One region of the Neorhizobium sp. AL 9.2.2 genome, then DNA from elsewhere that is predicted to be linked to it. Evidence: riboswitches for the same ligand, from Rfam matches in the RefSeq annotation. Region 1 holds a riboswitch; the other holds the start of a gene.
What was found. A riboswitch is a leader RNA that binds a small molecule or an ion and turns the genes downstream of it on or off. The one in region 1 is predicted to bind thiamine pyrophosphate.

Region 1 (9,426 bases):
CCTTCGGAGCCTGCCGACATTTTCTGATAGGCGAAGATCACCAGCGGGATCTTGGCGGAGAGGGCTGTAATTGCAGAGGTCGAGCTGCCGGCGGTGATATCGATACTGCCGGCATTGAGTGCTTCGAAAGCAGGTGCTGCAGCCGGGAACGGGCCCGCCCACTCGACCTTGATGCCCTTATCGGACATCGCCTTTTCCAGCGTGCCGCGGGATTTGGCGAGCGTGATGTCGTTGGGTCCCCGCAACCAGCCGATCCGCACCACCTGATCGGCTGCCTGGACAGGAGGGGCAAACACGGCGGCGGCACTGACGAGGGTGACAGCGGCAAGGAATATACGCTTGGTGATCATAGCTTGGTCCGATCTGCTATTTTGGTACGGAAGTCAGTCTTGCGTGGGAAGGACGCCGAGCTCCTCCAGAAGCGCCGCTTCGATGCGGCCTGTTCTGGGGTCGTCGCGGCGACGGGGATGGTCGATATCGACCTTGATTTCGCGGATGAAACGTCCTTGATCGAGCACCAGGATGCGGTCTGCAAGTGCGACGGCCTCCCAGACGTCGTGGGTGACGAGCAGCACGGCTGGACGATGTTTGCGCCACAGCGCGAGGACGAGCTCATGCATTCGCAACCGCGTCAGCGCATCGAGAGAGGCAACGGGCTCGTCCAGCAGCAGCAATTCGGGTTCACGCACGAGAGCCCGCGCAAGCGCCGACCGCTGTGCCTCGCCGCCTGAGAGCGTCAGTGGCCAGGCATCGACCCGGTGGGACAGGCCGACTTCCTCCAGTGCATGTGTGGCGAGCGTTCGGGCATCCGGGTGGCGCAGACCGAGCGCGACATTGTCGATCACACTTTTCCACGGAAGCAGGCGCGGTTCCTGGAAAACCACTGAACGCCGTGTGGTGAGCTGAAGCTTTTCGGCTGGAGCGGTGTCGAGACCGGCCAGAATGCGCAGAAGCGTGGTTTTTCCGGATCCGCTGCGGCCGAGCAGGGCCACGAATTCGCCGGGCGCCAGTGTGAGGTCGATGCCGTCGAGAACTGCGGCGGCGCCGAACGAGCGGGTGAGTTGCCTGATGTCGACGAGGGGGCTCACCCGATCACCTCCGGACGCCAGCGCAGCGCATAAGCTTCGATCACGCGCACGAGACCGTCGGTCAGCAGGCCGAGGATCGCGTAGACCAGAAGGCAGACGACGATGACATCGGTCTGCAGGAAGTCGCGGGCATAGGAAATGGTGTATCCGATGCCGCTTGCGGCATTGATTTGTTCGCCGACGACGAGGCTGAGCCAGGCGACGCTGAGGCCGTATCGGACGCCCACGAGCAGCGAGGGGAGGGCGCCTGGAATGATGATATGGCGAATGATGCTTGTCGTGCCGAGGTCCATTGTCTGCCCCGCCTCGATCAGCTTCCTGTCAATGCCGCGAATGCCGCCATAAAGGGTGAGGTAGATCGGAAAGATGGCGCCGAAGGCGACGAGCCCGATCTTCGGCATCTCGCCGATCCCGAACCAGAGAATGAATAGTGGCAGAAGACCCAGGAACGGCATCGCCTTCAGCATCTGGATCGGCGGGTCTATCACCGCTTCTCCGAACCGAGACAGGCCGGAGATCAGAGCCAGAACAATCCCGGCGACGAGCGCAATCGAAAAGCCTGCAAGCACCCGCAGGAACGATACGATCAGCCCGTTGATCAGTTCACCGGACGCGATGAGGCGGCTGGCTGTCGCGACGATGTCGCCCGGTCCGGCCAGAATGCGCGGCGACAGCAGTCCCGTCATGCTGGCGATCTGCCAAATGACGAGGAGGGCAATCGGCGAGGCGAGCCGCGACGCGAATTGCGCCAGGCGGCCGGGCCTCGCCGGACCCGCCATAGCTCGGTTCATGCCGGCCACCATTTGTAGAAGTGGTGGACCGGGCCATGCCCGCCGCCGATAGAAAGAGCTTTTCCGGCAATCAAAGTGTCCTGAAGATATGTTTTTGCAGCGCCAACGGACTCATGCAACGACAGGTCGCGGGCGAGGCCGGCGGTGATCGCCGCCGCAAGCGTGCAGCCTGTGCCATGGTCGTTTTTCGTATCGACACGGGGAGAAGAAAACTCCGTCACGCCTGACGTATCGAACAAGAGATCGATGCTGTCGGGGCCGCACCCGTGACCGCCCTTGATCAGCACGGCACGGGCGCCGGCGTTCAGGATCATCTCTGCCTGCCGGACCATATCCGATCGGGTTTGCGCAACAGGCATGCCGGTCAGCAGTGCTGCTTCCGGCAGGTTCGGCGTCACGATCGTCGCTCTTGGCACGAGGCTGGCGATGAGGGCCGAGATCGCATCCTCGCGCAGCAGCCGATCGCCCGAGGTGGCGACCATGACGGGATCGAGGACGACGGGACCGTTATAGTGTGTCAGCCCCCCGGCAACCGCGTGGATTGTTTCGCAGCGGGACACCATGCCGATCTTGATCGCATGCACCGTGATATCTGCAAGCACTGCGCGCATCTGCTCTCGGATCATCGTCGCCGAGATGTCTTCGACGGCGCTCACGCCCCGCGTGTTCTGGGCGGTCACGGCGGTGATTACGCTGGTCGCGAACACACCGTGTGCGGAAAATGTCTTGATATCGGCCTGAATGCCGGCACCTCCGCCACTGTCGGAGCCGGCGATTGTCATGGCAACGGATGTCATCGTTTCACCTCGCTCAGAGCATCATCCACCCGGCGCCGAAAACTGCGGCAGGCGTCTGCAGGGTCCGGTGCGCGGAAGATTGCCGAAATGACCGCGACACCGTCGGCCCCCGCGTCGATGACGCTCCGCACCTGCTCCAGCCCGATGCCCGCGATCGCGCCGACCGGGAGGGTCGGATTCAGTTTTCGCAACCGTTCGCGCAGATCCCGAAAACCGTCGAGGCCGACCGGAGGATCGGGGTTCTGTTTCGACAGGGTCTCGAACACTCCGCCGATACAGGCATAGCTGGCCTGCGCTCGTCCGGCGCGTTCCGCATCGGCACGTGTCTTGACGGTGAGACCGATGATGGCGTCGGGGCCGAGCAGCCGCCGTGCAGTCCCCGCATCCATGTCGTCAGCACCCAGATGCACGCCGTCAGCGCCTGAAGCGAGCGCCACATCGACACGGTCGTTGACCACCAGCGGCACGCCGGTGCCTTCGAGGGCAGCCTTGATGCTTATCGCCATGTCGATCATCTGCCGGGTGGAGGCGGTCTTGTCGCGGTACTGGATCAGCGTCGCGCCGTTTCGAGCGGCGATTGCTGCGAGATCCACGAGATCGCCGATATCGGAAAGACCGGCATCGACGATCGGGTTCAGTCGGTAGTCAAGTTTCATGGTCGATCCTTCCGTGCAAACTGAGCTCTTCGGCCGTGAGCGCTGACAGCGCATCCAGGAAAGCAACGGCGAAACTGCCGGGGCCGCGCGCGTGCTCGGCGGCCTGTTCGGCTGCAACACCGGTCGTCGCCAAGGCCGCAGCGGCCGCAGCCAGTGCATCCGGTTCGATGGCAAGAAAGGCAGCGATGATGCCGCCTGAAAGGCACCCGGTCCCGGTGACATCCGCCATCCATCTATGGCCGTTGCGGACAGTGACGGTGCGTGTGCCATCGGTCAGCCGGTCGTGAGCACCGGTCTCGATTGTCAGTTTTTCGCCTATGTCTCCGAACAGCGCCATCTCTGCGCTATTGCCGCGAAGGGCCGTCGGCCCGCGGGCGATCAATGTTTTTGCAAACTCAAGCCGGACCGGGGAATAATCGCTATGCACGGGATCGAGGATCCATGGTTTCCCCTGATCAATTGCAACATCGACGGCCAGGTCGATGACCTTGCGACGGTCTGCATCCAGTGTACCGAGATTGACGACGAGGACATCCGCTTTCGAGACGAAACCGACGATTTCATCCGGGGAGGAGGTCATCGACGGAATGGCGCCGATCGCGGTGAGACCATCGGCGACGAATTTCTGCACCACCGTGTTCATCAGACAATGGACGCGTGGGCGCCGGGCCCGCACACGTGCCAGAAGATCGCCGGCCTGTTGCGGCGTCGGGTAATTGTTCATTGTCATCACCGGATTTCGATCGCCACGTCTTCGACCGGCGGCGCCTGCGGAATGAGGCCGCTCGCTGCCATGAACTCACCGAAACGCTGGTATCTGCCGCGATCAAGCGCTGCAGGCCGTTTGGCGAAACGTGGCAGCGTATCGGTGAACGCCTGCCGATTGAGCTGGTCGTCGAGGTTGGGATAGGCCTTGATGAACAGCTTCCAGGCATTGTCCGGGTGATTGGTCAGGAAGATCGCAGCCTTCTCGACGGATTCGAGAAAGCGGGGGAGGCGGGGATCTGTCGCAAGCGCGTCGCGCGTCACGAAGATCAGCTCGTCATAAACAGGGACGCCGTGTTCTTCCGGAAAGAAGGAACGACCCTCGTGCCCTTCGATCCGCATCTGCGTCAGTTCGAAGTTTCTAAAACCGCCAAGCGTGGCATCGACCTTGCCGCCGATCAGCGACGGCGAGAGGGCGAAATTGACGTTGATCAGTTGGACCTCGGTAAGTGCAACGCCTTCGCCTTCGAGCATGCGCTTCAACATCGCATCTTCGAAACCCGTGACGGAAAAGCCGACCTTCTTGCCGCGCAGGTCCTTGAGGCTCTTGATCGGGCCATCGGCGAGAACCGTCACCGTATTCAAGGGCGTTTCGACGAGGGTACCGATTCGCTTGAGCGGCAGGCCGGCTGCACGGTCGAGATAGAGGTTCGGTTGGTAGTGGATGCCGATATCGGCCTGGCCGGTGGCAACGAGGCGAGGCACCGTCGACGGGTCGGCGGGAGGCACCAGCTCGACATCGAGGCCGGCGTCTTCGAAATAGCCGTTCTGGGCGGCAATCACGAGCGGCGCATGGTCCGGGTTCACGAACCATTCAAGCATGACGGTGAGCTTTTCTGCCGCCTGGCTAGCGGACGCAATCATGCTCACGGATAGGGCAATGGCAAAGGCCAGAAGCATGCGTTTCATGGGTGGTCGTCTCTCCTCACGATGATAACTGTGTCTGTTGTTCGGTCTCGATTGCCCAATGGGGGCGTCCCTTTACGAGACGGTCGAAACCCAGGCGCAGCGCGACGCTGGTCAGGGCCAGGATGGTCATGGCTGCGAAAACGGTGTCGGTCTGCATCCGGGCGTTCGCCTGAACCATGACAAAGCCGAGCCCGGCTGAAGCCCCGACCCATTCGCCGATCACGGCACCCAGCGGCGCGAGCGGCACGGCGACGCGCAGACCGGACACGAGCGCCGGCAGCGCAAGCGGTGTTCTGAGCCTCACAAGGATCTGCCAGGGCGTCGCGCTTGTCAGCGCGGCGGCTTCCAGGATCGCCGGTTCCGTCCGCCTCAGGCCATCTGCGAAGGCGGAGGCGACCGGGAAGAAGATGACGAGCGTCGTCATCATCACTTTCGACGCCATGCCGAAACCGAGCCAGAGCACCAGGATGGGTGCCAGCACGAAGACCGGAAAGGTCTGCAGGATAAGGATGATCGGCCAGGCAAGCCTGCCGGCCCGCGGGAATGCCACGACGAGAAACGCGACCGCCGCACCGAAGATGCTGCCGGCGACGAGACCTGCAAAAATCTCGGTGATGGTGACAGCGGTATGATGAGCGAGGAAGCTGCTCTGACGCACCAATGCCTGCACCACCGCGAGCGGTGACGGCAAAAGATAGCGTGGCGGCGAAAAGACCTGAACGGCTATCTGCCAGCCCACCAGCAGCAGAAAAAGCCCGAGGGCTGCAAACCGGGACTGCATGTCAGCGACGCGGGTTGAAACCGTCGAACCGCATTCGTCCTATTCGGGTATTTCTCGAGAGCGTAAGCATGGCTGATCTCCTGACCTTGACATCATGGAGATCCAGGCGAGCGGAGAATAAGAAAGAGGTGCGGTATTGCGCCGTTTCCGTTCCTACGCCGGTATGACCCGGATCAGGTTCAAGGGTCCGGCTCACCGCCATCTCAGCACCGTTCGATGCTCCCCTCGGAATGACGCTAAGGTTGGACAAAGAAACGGCCTTTGTCAATCGCTTGCGATCGCTGTCCGGCAGAGCCTGCGCGGCGAGGTGACAAAAATTTTATTCTATGTCATCCGCCTCCCGGAAACCCGGGGCCCGTCCGCTGGTTATGTCTTCGCAACTTAGGAGGAGCAACCATGACCGATAGAGAACAGGAACAGCGCGAACGGGCCTACAGACTGTGGGAGGAAGAAGGCCGTCCTGAAGGGTCCCATGACGATCACTGGAAGCGTTCCGAGCATCCAGCCGACATGTCGGATCAGGAAAGCGACGATGTGACCAAGGTCAACCAGCAGGCTGATGCGGCGTTTGGTGGAGAGAACGATGCAGCGGCCGACGATGCCGCCACAATCCGGCCTCCGTCGTCAGTCGCGCCGGACTGACGTCGACCAGCGGTAGTCTGGATAGGTATCAGACCTGCCCTGCATGAAAGGGGTTGGCACAACACCTCGAAATATCGGCTGCCGATAGTTCGGCCGTCGACACACTTCAGCCGTCACAAAACCCGTTCGTCCGGTCCACTTTATGCGTCGTCGGGCGATCGAGAACCTGACCGAAACACACGACGGCCACCCGTTTTCCGGTGGCTTTCGCCAGATACATATAGTCGTCAGCGCGTTTGACATAGGTTTGCGGCGTGTCTTCGGCCTTTAGGAACGTAACGCCGACCGCGGCACCCGTGAATGTCACCTGGCCATCGATGGGGATCGGCTTGAACACCCTTTCCATCGTTTCCTGAATATGCGTCTGCATATCGCCCGCAAACTTGCGATCCATGTCGAGAAGAATAGCAAACTCGTCTCCTCCGACCCTGGCGATGAAATCCGTTGCTCGGAAACTTTCGCGAAGTCTCGCCGAGATCGTTCGCAGGACTTCGTCGCCTGCGGAATGCCCCAGACTGTCGTTGACGATCTTGAAGCCGTTGAGATCGATGTAGGCGATGGCGAGCTTTCTGTCATTGAGCAGGTTGCGGGCAACCTCTCCGGCAACAACCTCATCGAAACAGGCTCGGTTTGGGAGACCTGACAGGGCATCGGTCTGCGCGGAGGTTTTCAGAGCGCTTTCGATAGCGCGCTGCTGCCTGACGCGGGCAGACACATCGACAATGACCTCCACATCGAATGAAACGCCATCGACGATCGTGCGTTGCGCGGAAATCAGGGTTGGGATGATCGTACCATCCGAATGAGCAATCTCAACATCTTCGAGCTCGTAGGCGCCGTCCTCGCGCAATAGCCGGTGCCGTCTGTCGCGGGCGGGATTGTCGATCGCGGCACCCTCGGAAATCAGCTTCTTTCCGTTGATCTCGTCCCATTTCAGGCCGGTGAGCTTCAGATAGGCATCGTTGACTTTGACGTAGCTCGAGGTTTTCGTGTCGCTCGTCGTGATGGCCATGGCAATGGGCGCGGACTCAAACATCCTCATCAGCATTGAGATCAAGTGTTGCGTCGGCAGGACATCAGCCTGGTCCGGATCATGCCAGACATGAGGAGCCTTCACGGATACTTTCCCGTCCAGCGGGACCTCCGTGGGCACGATCTCGGTGATGGTGCCGTACCATTTCACGATCTTGCCGGTCGCATCGCGATGAGGCTTTGCCCGACTGACCATCCATCGCCAGCTGTCGTCGTGCAGACGCATGCGAAACCTGGTTTCGAATGGGTCGCCGGATGGCAGCCATCCAAGCCATTCCCGCCGAACCCGCAAACTGTCGTCCGGATGCATCCGACCGTACCAGTCCGCGATCCGGTCACGCATCCTGGACATCGTCGGGTCTGGCGTTGGCCCCATGAAATTGACAATGCCTTCGGCATCGCTCGACCAGGGAATGTTCGGGCTGAGTTCGATCGACCATCGTGCGTGGTCTTCCGTCTCGGTCAGCGCCTTTTCCATCGATTTGTGACCGGTAACATCGATCGCCGTGACCGAAATGCCGATCGGCTCGCCTGCGTCGTCATCGACCCGCTGGTTCACCACGAGGAGAATGTTCTCACTTCCGGGCGGACGATATTCGTCCACAATCAAAGGCTCGCCCGCAAGGACTCGCTGAAGATCTTTGGTGACCCGGCGCGCCTCTCGTGCCGGCATGAAACTGTGAACGGTGAGCCCGATCATCTGCTCGGGCGTTAATCCCAGCATTGCAGCGAACCGATTGTTTACACTGACATGGCGCAAGTCTGAATCGAGAAAGCAGAGACCGACCGGTGCCGCCTCATAGAGCGTTTCCAGTTGATGGACCCGCTGGAACAGCGAGCCGGTTCCGCGGCGTTCCGTGAGTGGCTTCTGCTTGCTGACAGCGAGAAGCCGTTCTGTCGCATCACCGTCGACAGGTCTGCCAAACAGCCACCCCTGTCCAACGTCGCAACCAAGGCGCTTCAGCATTTCTGCCTGTTCTTCGGTTTCAACGCCCTCGGCAACAACCGTCATGCCAAGGCTTTGCCCCAGCCCAATGACCGAGGCGACGATTTTCCGGCTGCCGCTGTCATGCTGCATGGAGCGCACGAAGCTTGTGTCGATCTTCAGTTTGTCGAAGGGGAACGCGTGAAGCCGCGTCAGGCTGGCAAAGCCGGTCCCGAAGTCGTCGAGGGAGATGCCCATGCCGGCAGACTTGAGCGATGCTATGTTTTCCCTGACGACTGTATCGTCATCGAGCAGTGCGCTTTCCGTCATTTCGATATGGATCCGGTTCATCGGAAACCCGGTGTCCGAGATTATCGAAGCCAGAAAGTGGAAGAGGTCTGGGTCCTGAAACTGCGTCGGCGACAGGTTGATCGCGAGGACAAAGTCTCCCCTCCAGCTTGCAGCTTTGCGACAGGCATCCTGGACGATCTTTTGCGTCAAAGCCCCGATCAGATTGCTGGTTTCGGCGAACGGAATGAAATCTGAAGGTGCGATGGCACCTGCTTCAGAATCGGTCCAACGCGCAAGGACCTCAAAGCCGATGATCGCACCGCTCTGCAGATCGACAAGCGGCTGAAATGCCGGCCAGATCGCATCGGTTGAGAGGGCTTCGGAAAGTCGTCGCTTCGACAAGATGCCGTCCTTGGCGGACGCGGGTCCTTTCGTCAAAACCTGCTGTGCAGATTTCCGATTTGCCGGACCGATATGTCGACCAGAGATCATGGCACTTTCCACACTTGCGGAAAAGCAATGTCAGAGACCGCTTAAGAATAGATTAGCATGGCTTAATTTAAGAAACGATGCGTATCTGTCGGCATCTACATTGGTTCGATGGCCGCCATGAGCTATGACCGCGCTCGTGAGACTACAGGAGCGCGCTGCGGATCTTGCTGATGGCGGCGTCGGGATCCGAGCCATAGGGAATGAGCCCCTTCAACCTGCCATCCGCACCGATCAGGAACAGGTCCATCGTGTGGCTC
Region 2 (9,426 bases), on a different contig from region 1:
TTCGGCGGCACGCCGCTTCTCAACGGAGCTGCCCTGCAGGTGGAGCCGGGAGACCGGATTTCTCTCGTCGGCCGCAACGGGTCGGGCAAATCGACGCTGATGAAGATCGCCGCCGGCATGGTGGAAGCACAGTCCGGCGAGGTTTTCCGGCACCCCAATGCGACGATCCGCTATCTCGAACAGGCGCCGGATTTTGCTGGATTCAAAACCGTGCAGGCCTATGCGGAAGCGGGGCTTGGACCGGGCGACGACCCCTACCGCGTCACCTATCTGCTGGAGCATCTGGGCCTGACAGGCGAGGAAGACCCGGTCAGGCTTTCCGGTGGCGAGGCGCGACGTGCAGCACTTGTCCGCGTCATGGCACCGGAACCTGATATCCTGATGCTGGATGAGCCGACCAACCATCTCGATCTGCCGACCATCGAATGGCTGGAAGACGAGCTGCGCAAGACCCGTAGCGCACTGGTCGTCATCAGCCATGACCGTCGCTTTCTCGAAAAGGTGTCGAACGCTACAGTCTGGCTCGACCGCGGCACCTCCCGCCGCCTGTCGCGCGGTTTCGGCCATTTCGAAGCCTGGCGCGATCAGGTTCTCGAAGAGGAAGAGATCGAGCAGCACAAGCTCGGCAAGGCGATTGAGCGTGAAGAACACTGGATGCGCTACGGCGTGACCGCAAGGCGCAAGCGCAACATGCGCCGCGTCGGCGAGCTGCAGTCCATGCGTGCCGACTACCGCGGCCACAAGGGGCCGCAGGGTTCCGTTCAGGCCTCCGTCGCCGAAGGTCGCGAGTCCGGCAAGCTGGTGGTGGAAGCGGAAAACATCACCAAGACCTATGACAAGCCGATCGTCGCGCCATTCTCGATCCGCATCCATCGCGGCGACCGGATCGGCCTGGTCGGCCCGAATGGTGCTGGCAAGACGACGCTGCTGAAGATGCTGACGGGCCAGCTCGCCCCCGACGGCGGCTGGATCAAGCTCGGCACCAATCTCGAGATTGCCACGCTCGACCAGAAGCGCGAGGACCTCGATCCCGCCGACACGCTGTCCCATTACTTGACAGACGGCCGCGGCGAAACGCTGCTGGTCAACGGCGAACAGCGGCATGTGGCGGGCTACATGAAAGACTTCCTGTTCCAGCCGGAACAGATCCGCACGCCGATCAAGAACCTCTCCGGCGGAGAGCGCGCAAGGCTGATGCTGGCCCGCATGCTGGCAAAACCATCGAACCTTTTGATCCTCGACGAACCGACCAACGACCTCGACATCGAGACGCTGGACCTCTTGCAGGAAATCGTTGCGGGATATGCCGGCACCGTCATTCTCGTCAGCCATGACCGCGACTTTCTCGACCGCACCGTGACCTCGACGATCGCTCCGGTAGACCCGGATGCGCCGGATGGACGCTGGATCGAATATGCAGGCGGCTATACCGACATGCTGCAGCAGCGCAAAGGCATGGCCGACGAAAAGCGCCGCGCCGATAAGGCGGAAAAGGCAAAGACCGAAGGCAGTGCGCCCGGTGTCACTAAGGCAAAGGGCAAGCTTTCGTTCAAGCAGAAATTCGCGCTCGAAAACCTTCCCAAGGAAATGGCGAAGGCACAGGACGACATCGCCACGTCCGAACGCAAGATGGCCGATCCCAAACTCTTTGCCAAAGACCCGTCGGCATTTTCAAAGCTCGCCGCAGAAACGGCAAAACTGCGCGATCGCGTCGCCAAAATGGAAGAAGAATGGCTGGAACTCGAGATGCTCAGAGAACAGATTGAAGGATAGTTAAAGAATTCCTATACTTAACAAATAAACATCCACCGTTTTATTTGTCGGGAGCCGGAACAAACATTCCCCGGTGACGTTCGGCATCCATCAAGTGGTCGAAATGCGTAGTGCGGTATGAATGCCGACATGCCGACCAGATGGAAACAAAACGGTTAGGAATGTCCAATGCTGACTAATGTGATGCGTCGTCGGCTGGCGAGTGATGCAATGGAACAGCGCGTTCTGATCGTTGAGGACGAATTCCTGATCGCGCTTGATGTTGCCGAGACTGTCGAGAGCATGGGTCTCAAGGTTGCAGGCTTTGCCAGCGCCCGCAAGCACGCCCTGTCGCTCGGTGCATACGCCGATATCGCGCTGGTCGACGTCAATCTCGCCGATGGCCGCACAGGTCCGGAAATCGGGCGCGAACTCGCTGCCGAATACGGCCTGACGGTCATCTTCATGACGGCCAATCCGGAAGACGTGAAAGACGGCGTCGAGGGATCGCTCGGCGTTCTGACCAAGCCCGTGATGCCGCATGTGGTAGAGCAGACAATCGACTATGCCATCGCCAACCGTCTTGGCGGCATGGCGATCGTGCCGCGTGACCTCAAGATATTCCGCAACGACTCCCAGTCAGGCTACGCGCTCAACGCCTGAACCTTGTTGTCAAAGAACTACTAGCAAGAAAGCCGTCCGGCACGCCGGGCGGCTTTCTTGCTATCGAGACTGCTATCGCACGATGCCTTTCGGTCCTTTGGCCCTGAACGCAAGACGGCAGGGTTCGACACCACTTGCCAGACAATTCCTTCACCGTTACATCTACTCCCGCTCTAACGGGGTGCTGCGCGGTAACGTGCGGCTGAGAGGCTTTCAGCCAACCCGCGGAACCTGATCCGGCTAACACCGGCGGAGGGATTAGACGGCTCACGCTCAGCGCCTATTCCCCTTGTAGATTGATTTTGAAGGAGGCGTTGATGCGCAAACTCTTGCTATCGCTCACCGTGGCTGCGGCCACCATCATCCTGTCGCCGGCCGCCAAGGCCGAAGACAAGGTGCTGACCATCTACACCTATGAAAGCTTCACCGCCGACTGGGGCCCTGGCCCCAAGGTGAAGGCCGCTTTCGAAAAGACCTGCGCCTGCAAGGTCGAATTCGTGGCTGTCGCCGATGGCGTCGCACTTCTGACCCGGCTGAAGCTGGAGGGTGAGACGACCAAGGCCGATATCGCGCTTGGGCTCGACACCAACCTGATTTCGGAGGCCAAGGCCACCGGCCTGTTCGAACCGCATGGACTGCAGGCATCGTCAGAGAATGGCGGCATCAGCGTTCCCGGCAATTACGCCGACGATACGTTCCTGCCCTATGACTACGGCCATTTCGCCGTCGTCTACGACACGAAGACCATCAAGAACCCGCCGAGGAGCCTGAAGGAACTGGTGGAAGGCGATCCGTCGCAGAAGATCGCGATCGAAGATCCGCGCACCTCGACACCCGGCCTCGGCCTGCTTTTGTGGATGAAATCCGTCTATGGCGACAAGGCGCCGGAAGCCTGGGCAAAGCTGAAGGGCCGCATCCTGACCGTCACCCCCGGCTGGTCTGAAGCCTACGGCCTGTTTACCAAGGGCGAAGTGCCGATGGTGCTGTCCTATACGACCTCGCCTGCCTACCACATGGTGGAGGAGAACGAGAACCGTTACCAGGCGGCTGCTTTTTCCGAGGGACATTACGTTCAGATCGAAGTGGCCGGCATGCTGAAGGGCGCCCGTGACAAGGATCTCGCCCGTGACTTCCTGAAGTTCATGGTGTCGCAGGGCTTCCAGGATGTGATCCCTACCACCAACTGGATGATGCCGGTGACGAAGACGTCGCAACCGCTGCCAGACGCTTTCGGCAAGCTGGTTAAGCCGGAAAAGACATTCCTGATGGGATCTGACGAAGTCGCGAAGAACCGCCAGGCATGGATCGACGAATGGCTCAACGCCATGAGCATGAACTGATCGGCTGAATCGGGTATGCTGCTGACCGCTGCCGAGCGAAGACGAGGGATTTCCGGCGGGGTGCTGAGCCTCGGCGCGATCGCGCTTTTCGTCGGCATCGCGGTCTCGGCCCTGCTGCTCTGGGATGCCCCTGAAACGCAGGGGCAATTGTTCACGGCCTATACCGGCCGCATCCTGCAGTTCACGCTGTGGCAGGCGGCGCTATCGACCTTGTTCTCCGTATGCCTTGCCCTTCCCGTAGCGCTGTCACTGGCGAGACGGCCACATTTCATCGGCCGCGTCTGGATCGTGCGGCTGATGGCGCTGCCGATGGGCCTGCCGGTTCTGATCGGGGCGCTGGGTCTGATCGGCATCTGGGGCCGCCAGGGCGCGGTGAACGGCCTCCTATCGACATTGGGGCTGGAGCAACCGATCAGCATTTACGGCCTGACCGGCATTCTTCTGGCCCACGTGTTCTTCAACCTGCCGCTGGCCGCCCGGCTGTTTCTCGTGGCGCTTGAGCGGCAGCCGGCCGAATACTGGCTGCTGTCCACCAGCCTCGGCATGAAGCCCCTGTCGATCTTCCGTTTCATCGAAGGCCCGGCCCTGATCCGCGTCGTGCCAGGCATTGCCGGGCTGATCTTCATGCTCTGCGCCACCAGTTTCACGCTGGTCCTCATCCTCGGTGGCGGGCCGGCGGCAACGACACTGGAAGTAGCGATCTACCAGTCGCTGCGCTTCGATTTCGATCCGCCCCGCGCCATCGGATTGGCGGTGCTGCAGATTGCGGTAACCGGCCTGATCCTCGCCGCCCTCGCGTTTCTCCCCGCCCCCGACGGCACACATGTGACCGCCGGCCGCGCCACCCGCCGCTTCGATGGACGCACATGGGGCGCAAGGCTGTGGGACGGCTCGACCATCCTCGCTGCGACCCTGTTTCTCGTCCTGCCGCTTGCCTCGATCTTCCTAGCCGGCATCAAGGCCGATCTCTGGCGGCTGGCCTCAAGCCCCGCCTTCCTCAACGCGGCCTATACAAGCCTGTCGATCGCGCTCTTGTCCGGGCTGCTGGCCGTCAGCGTTGCATTGGCGATCATCCATGCGCGCATTGCCATAAGAGACCTCCGCCATCCCGGCATCCCGGCGCGTGGACTGGCGGCGATGCTCGGCGCGACGTCGTCGCTGGTGCTGCTGGTGCCGCCGGTGGTGATCGGGACAGGCTGGTTCCTGCTGCTTCGCCCGTTTGGCGATGTCTCGCGGTTTGCCCCGGCACTGGTCGCGGCGATCAACATGCTGATGGCGCTGCCCTTCGTGATGCGGGTCCTGGAGCCCTCGATCGAGGATCATCGGCGGCAGACGGCACGGCTGGCCGCGAGCCTCGGCGTATCAGGCCTTTCGCGATTGCGGCGGATCGACCTGCCCTTCCTGATCGGCCCTGTCCTGACGGCACTGTCGTTTGCCATGGCGCTCTCGCTCGGCGATCTCGGAGCCGTGGCCCTGTTCGGCTCCTCGGAACTGACGACCCTGCCCTGGCTCGTCTACAGCCGACTATCCAGCTACCGAACCAACGACGCCGACGGGCTTGCCCTGCTTTTAGGCGTGATATGTCTGGCGCTGACGATCCTCGGAAGTCTTCGCCGCCGAAGGGAATACGATGGCTGACAGCATCCGCCTGGAAAAGATCGCGCTGCAACTCGGCAGCAAACGGTTCAGCTTCGATATTGCCATGACCGGCGGCGCGATTACTGCCGTGACCGGCCCCTCGGGTTCGGGCAAGTCGACACTGCTGAACCTCATCGCGGGCTTCGAGATACCTGAGTCCGGCCGCGTCCTGATCGCGGGCGAGGACGTGACCCACGCGCACCCGTCTCAGCGGCCGATTTCGCTGGTGTTCCAGGACAACAATCTGTTCGCCCATCTCGACCTCCTCACCAATATCGGTCTCGGCGTCGATCCGTCCCTGAAGCTTTCGCGTGAGGACAGGATGAGAATATCGCACTCACTCGACCGCGTCGGGCTTGCCGGCTTCGAGACGCGCAAACCGGGAACGCTGTCCGGCGGCGAGCGGCAACGCGCGGCCTTCGCGCGGGTACTGGTGCGAAAGAGGCCCGTTTTGCTGATGGACGAGCCGTTTGCGGCGCTTGATCCCGAACTCAGGGCTTCGATGGCATCGCTGCTTCTGGACCTGCACCGCGAAACCGGCAATACGGTGGTGATCGTCAGCCACGACCGCGCCGAGGTTCAAAAGCTTGCCGATGTGGTGGTCGCCGTCGACGATGGCACGATCGTGAACTCCGCCGCAAACACGGCTATTCCTTACGCCCGCTAGAGGCCAGTCGACGGAGCGTCGTCACGAATAGAGACAGGCGAAAACCAACGTTATCGCAGTGCCACAATTTGGTCTTGCGGCGATGTCATCGCCTTGGTTTATCAGAAGTCAATTGCAAACGCGCCGGCTGAACCTATCTCTTTTATCTGTGCATGCGATGCGAAAATCGGTACGAAGCGAAGGTGAACGGGACTGACGGTGCAGAAGACACGGATCAAAACACGCGAGGACGCGACACCCGGCAGGACCGGGCAGACCAGCGCATCGCGCCGTTGGGGACGCTTTGCCGTCGTGTTGCTCGCAGGTGCAGCACTCGCAGGCTGTCAGTCCGTGTTCGACCAAGCCTATACGCCGAACGTTTCTCCATCAGACTCGCCTCAGATCGTCGACGAAGTGCAGAAGAACGATCCGCGGGCGCAGATGGGTGCACGCGAGCATCCCCGTATCGTTGCAAGCTACGGCGGCGAATATCGTGACGCAAAGACCGAACGGCTGGTTGCCCGGATTGCCGGTGCGCTGACCGCCGTTTCGGAAAATCCGACGCAATCCTTCCGCATCACTATCCTCAATTCCCCGGCGATCAATGCCTTCGCCCTGCCGGGTGGCTATCTCTACGTCACGCGTGGACTGCTGGCGCTCGCCAACGACGCTTCGGAAGTTGCGGCCGTGCTGTCGCACGAGATGGGCCACGTGACCGCCAATCACGGGATCGAACGGCAGCGGCGCGAGGAAGCTGAAGTAATCGCCAGCCGGGTGGTCGCCGAAGTTCTCTCGAGCGACATCGCTGGCAAGCAGGCGCTTGCCCGCGGCAAGCTGAGGCTGGCAGCCTTCTCCCGCCAGCAGGAACTGCAGGCGGACGTGATCGGTGTGCGGATGCTGGGCGAAGCTGGCTACGACCCTTACGCCGCTGCGCGCTTCCTCGATTCAATGGCGGCCTATGCGCGCTACTCGGCGGTCGATCCCGACAGCGACCAGAGCCTGGACTTCCTGTCCAGCCACCCGAATTCCGCCCAACGCGTCGATCTGGCCCGCAGGCACGCCCGCAATTTCGGCCAGGAAGGCGTCGGCGACAAGGGTCGCGACTATTTCCTCGCCGGCATCGATGGTCTTCTCTATGGCGACAGCCCACAGGAGGGCTATGTCCGCGGCCAGACCTTCCTGCACGGGGGCCTTGGAATACGCTTCGACGTTCCGCCGGACTTCCGCATCGACAACAAGGTGGAAGCGGTTCTCGCGACAGGACCTGGCGAAACCGCGATCCGTTTCGACGGCGTCGCCGCTGGCGACACCAGCAGCTTGCCCAACTATCTGACCAGCGGCTGGGTGGCCGGGCTTCAGCCGGAAACCGTGCGCGAGACGACTGTCAACGGCCTGCCGGCCGCGACCGCACGCGCATCCGCCGAACGCTGGGATTTCGACGTGACCGTGATCAAGGTCAACGACCAGATCTTCCGGTTCCTGACGGCGGTCCCGAAGGGCAGTCCCGCACTCGACACGACCGCACAAATCCTGCGCAACAGCTTCCGCCGCATGACACAGCCTGAAATCGCGTCGCTGAAGCCGCTCCGCGTCCGCGTCGTAAGCGTTGGGCCGCAGGATACGATGGCATCGCTGTCAAGCCGGATGATGGGCACAGACCGCAAGCTGGACCTGTTCAAGCTGATCAACGCCATTCCGGTCGGCGCGACATTGTCGCCGGGCCAAAAAGTCAAAATCATTTCCGAATGAGGCTTGTATAAAAGCTTCAAAGCGCGAAGGCCGTTTCAAGGGCCTGCGCGCTTTAAAGCATCGTATCGAGATGTCGCGACCGCCAGAGCGGCGCGGGCACAGTGTGTTTAGGACACAAGCGCCATCTGCGGATTTGCGGTGACGAGTGCCGACTTCAGCTTCTCGATCGCGCGGCTTTCGATCTGCCGCACACGCTCCTTGGAAATTCCGAGCTTGGCACCCAGCGCTTCCAGCGTCGCACCGTCATCCGTCAGCCTGCGGGCGCGGATGATCATCTTTTCGCGGTCGTTGAGCTTGGTGAGGGCACCCTGCAGCCATTTCAGGCGACGCTCGCCATCAATCATGCCCGAAACCTGTTCGTCCGGCAGTGGTTCGCCGCTGGCCAGCATGTCGAGGCGTTCGCCACTGTCGGCATCACCGGAAATCGTTGGAGCCTGGAGCGACGAGTCATTGCCGGAGAGACGGGCATCCATTGTCTGCACGTCGGAAACGCTGACGCCGAGTGCGACGGCAATTTCCTCATGGATGGCCTGGGCCGTGAGGTTGGAGTCGCCGCGGGCAAGTTTTGCGCGCAGGCGGCGCAGATTGAAGAACAGCGCCTTCTGGGCTGAACTCGTACCACCGCGAACGATCGACCAGTTGCGCAGGATATAGTCCTGCATGGAGGCACGGATCCACCAGCTGGCGTATGTGGAAAAGCGGACATCGCGGGCCGGTTCGAACCTTGCCGCAGCCTCGAGCAATCCCACATAACCTTCCTGAACGAGATCGCTCATGGGTAGACCGAACCCACGGAATTTCGACGCCATCGCGATGACGAGACGCATGTGGGCGAGTGCAATCTGGTTTCGAGCGCCCTGATCCTGGCGGTCTTTCCAACGGATTGCCAGATCACGCTCTTCCTCGCGGGCGAGATACGGAGCCGACATCGCTATCTTGATCATTGTGCGGTCTGCGGACATGGCTGTCATAGTGTTCTCCGTGGTGCCGTGATCGACAAAGGGCAGAACCAAAAAAAACGCTGAATTGCGGGATTACCGATATTCCAGCCTTGATTTTTGCGAATTTCTGCCGATGTCCCTCAAGTGTCTCGCGGAGGTCTTGGACCGGTTAGGCAATCGCCCCGCTATTGGTTAGGACGGAGAACACGCAGCACGATGCAGCATTAAATTCGCCGTTCCGGCGGGTTAACGCGCTTGTGTTGTAAAGGTTCCAACAAAAAACCCGGCACTAGGCCGGGTTTTTGGTGTTGTCTTTCAGAGACAAAATCAGGCTGCTTCTTCTTCCTGAGCTTCATCTTCCTCGACTGTCTTGCCGCGCTTGGGACCCTTGGCAAGGTTGACCTCGATCAGGCGAACAGCTTCCGTATCGGACATCTTGTTGACGGCGGCAATTTCGCGCGCCATGCGATCCAGCGCCGCTTCATACAGCTGACGCTCGGAATAAGACTGCTCGGGCTGGTTTTCGGCGCGGAAAAGATCGCGCACCACTTCTGCAATGGAAATCAGATCACCGGAATTGATCTTGGCATCATATTCCTGTGCGCGACGCGACCACATCGTGCGCTTCACGCGGGCCTTGCCCTGGACCACCTTCAGTGCACGTTCGACGAAATCCGTCTCGGAGAGCTTGCGCATG

Region 2: it holds a riboswitch for thiamine pyrophosphate, as region 1 does, so the genes downstream of both, thiB (thiamine ABC transporter substrate binding subunit) here and G6K99_RS20340 (ABC transporter permease) in region 1, are expected to answer to the same signal.

The regions. Positions count from the first base shown of each region.
Region 1 is NZ_JAALXU010000009.1:586,405-595,830, forward strand. Features, by position in the region: gene G6K99_RS20305 (aliphatic sulfonate ABC transporter substrate-binding protein) at 1-350, opposite strand, end outside; gene G6K99_RS20310 (ATP-binding cassette domain-containing protein) at 384-1,088, opposite strand; gene G6K99_RS20315 (ABC transporter permease subunit) at 1,085-1,879, opposite strand; gene thiD (bifunctional hydroxymethylpyrimidine kinase/phosphomethylpyrimidine kinase) at 1,876-2,676, opposite strand; gene thiE (thiamine phosphate synthase) at 2,673-3,332, opposite strand; gene G6K99_RS20330 (hydroxyethylthiazole kinase) at 3,322-4,062, opposite strand; gene G6K99_RS20335 (ABC transporter substrate-binding protein) at 4,062-5,006, opposite strand; gene G6K99_RS20340 (ABC transporter permease) at 5,023-5,787, opposite strand; TPP riboswitch at 5,921-6,023, opposite strand; gene G6K99_RS20345 (DUF2934 domain-containing protein) at 6,184-6,429, shown strand; gene G6K99_RS20350 (EAL domain-containing protein) at 6,536-9,079, opposite strand; gene G6K99_RS20355 (SCO family protein) at 9,312-9,426, opposite strand, start outside.
Region 2 is NZ_JAALXU010000007.1:317,823-327,248, forward strand. Features, by position in the region: gene G6K99_RS16480 (ABC-F family ATP-binding cassette domain-containing protein) at 1-1,773, shown strand, start outside; gene G6K99_RS16485 (response regulator) at 1,942-2,415, shown strand; TPP riboswitch at 2,583-2,690, shown strand; gene thiB (thiamine ABC transporter substrate binding subunit) at 2,718-3,755, shown strand; gene thiP (thiamine/thiamine pyrophosphate ABC transporter permease ThiP) at 3,771-5,393, shown strand; gene G6K99_RS16500 (ATP-binding cassette domain-containing protein) at 5,386-6,060, shown strand; gene G6K99_RS16505 (M48 family metalloprotease) at 6,274-7,788, shown strand; gene G6K99_RS16510 (RNA polymerase factor sigma-32) at 7,896-8,759, opposite strand; gene G6K99_RS16515 (CarD family transcriptional regulator) at 9,057-9,426, opposite strand, start outside.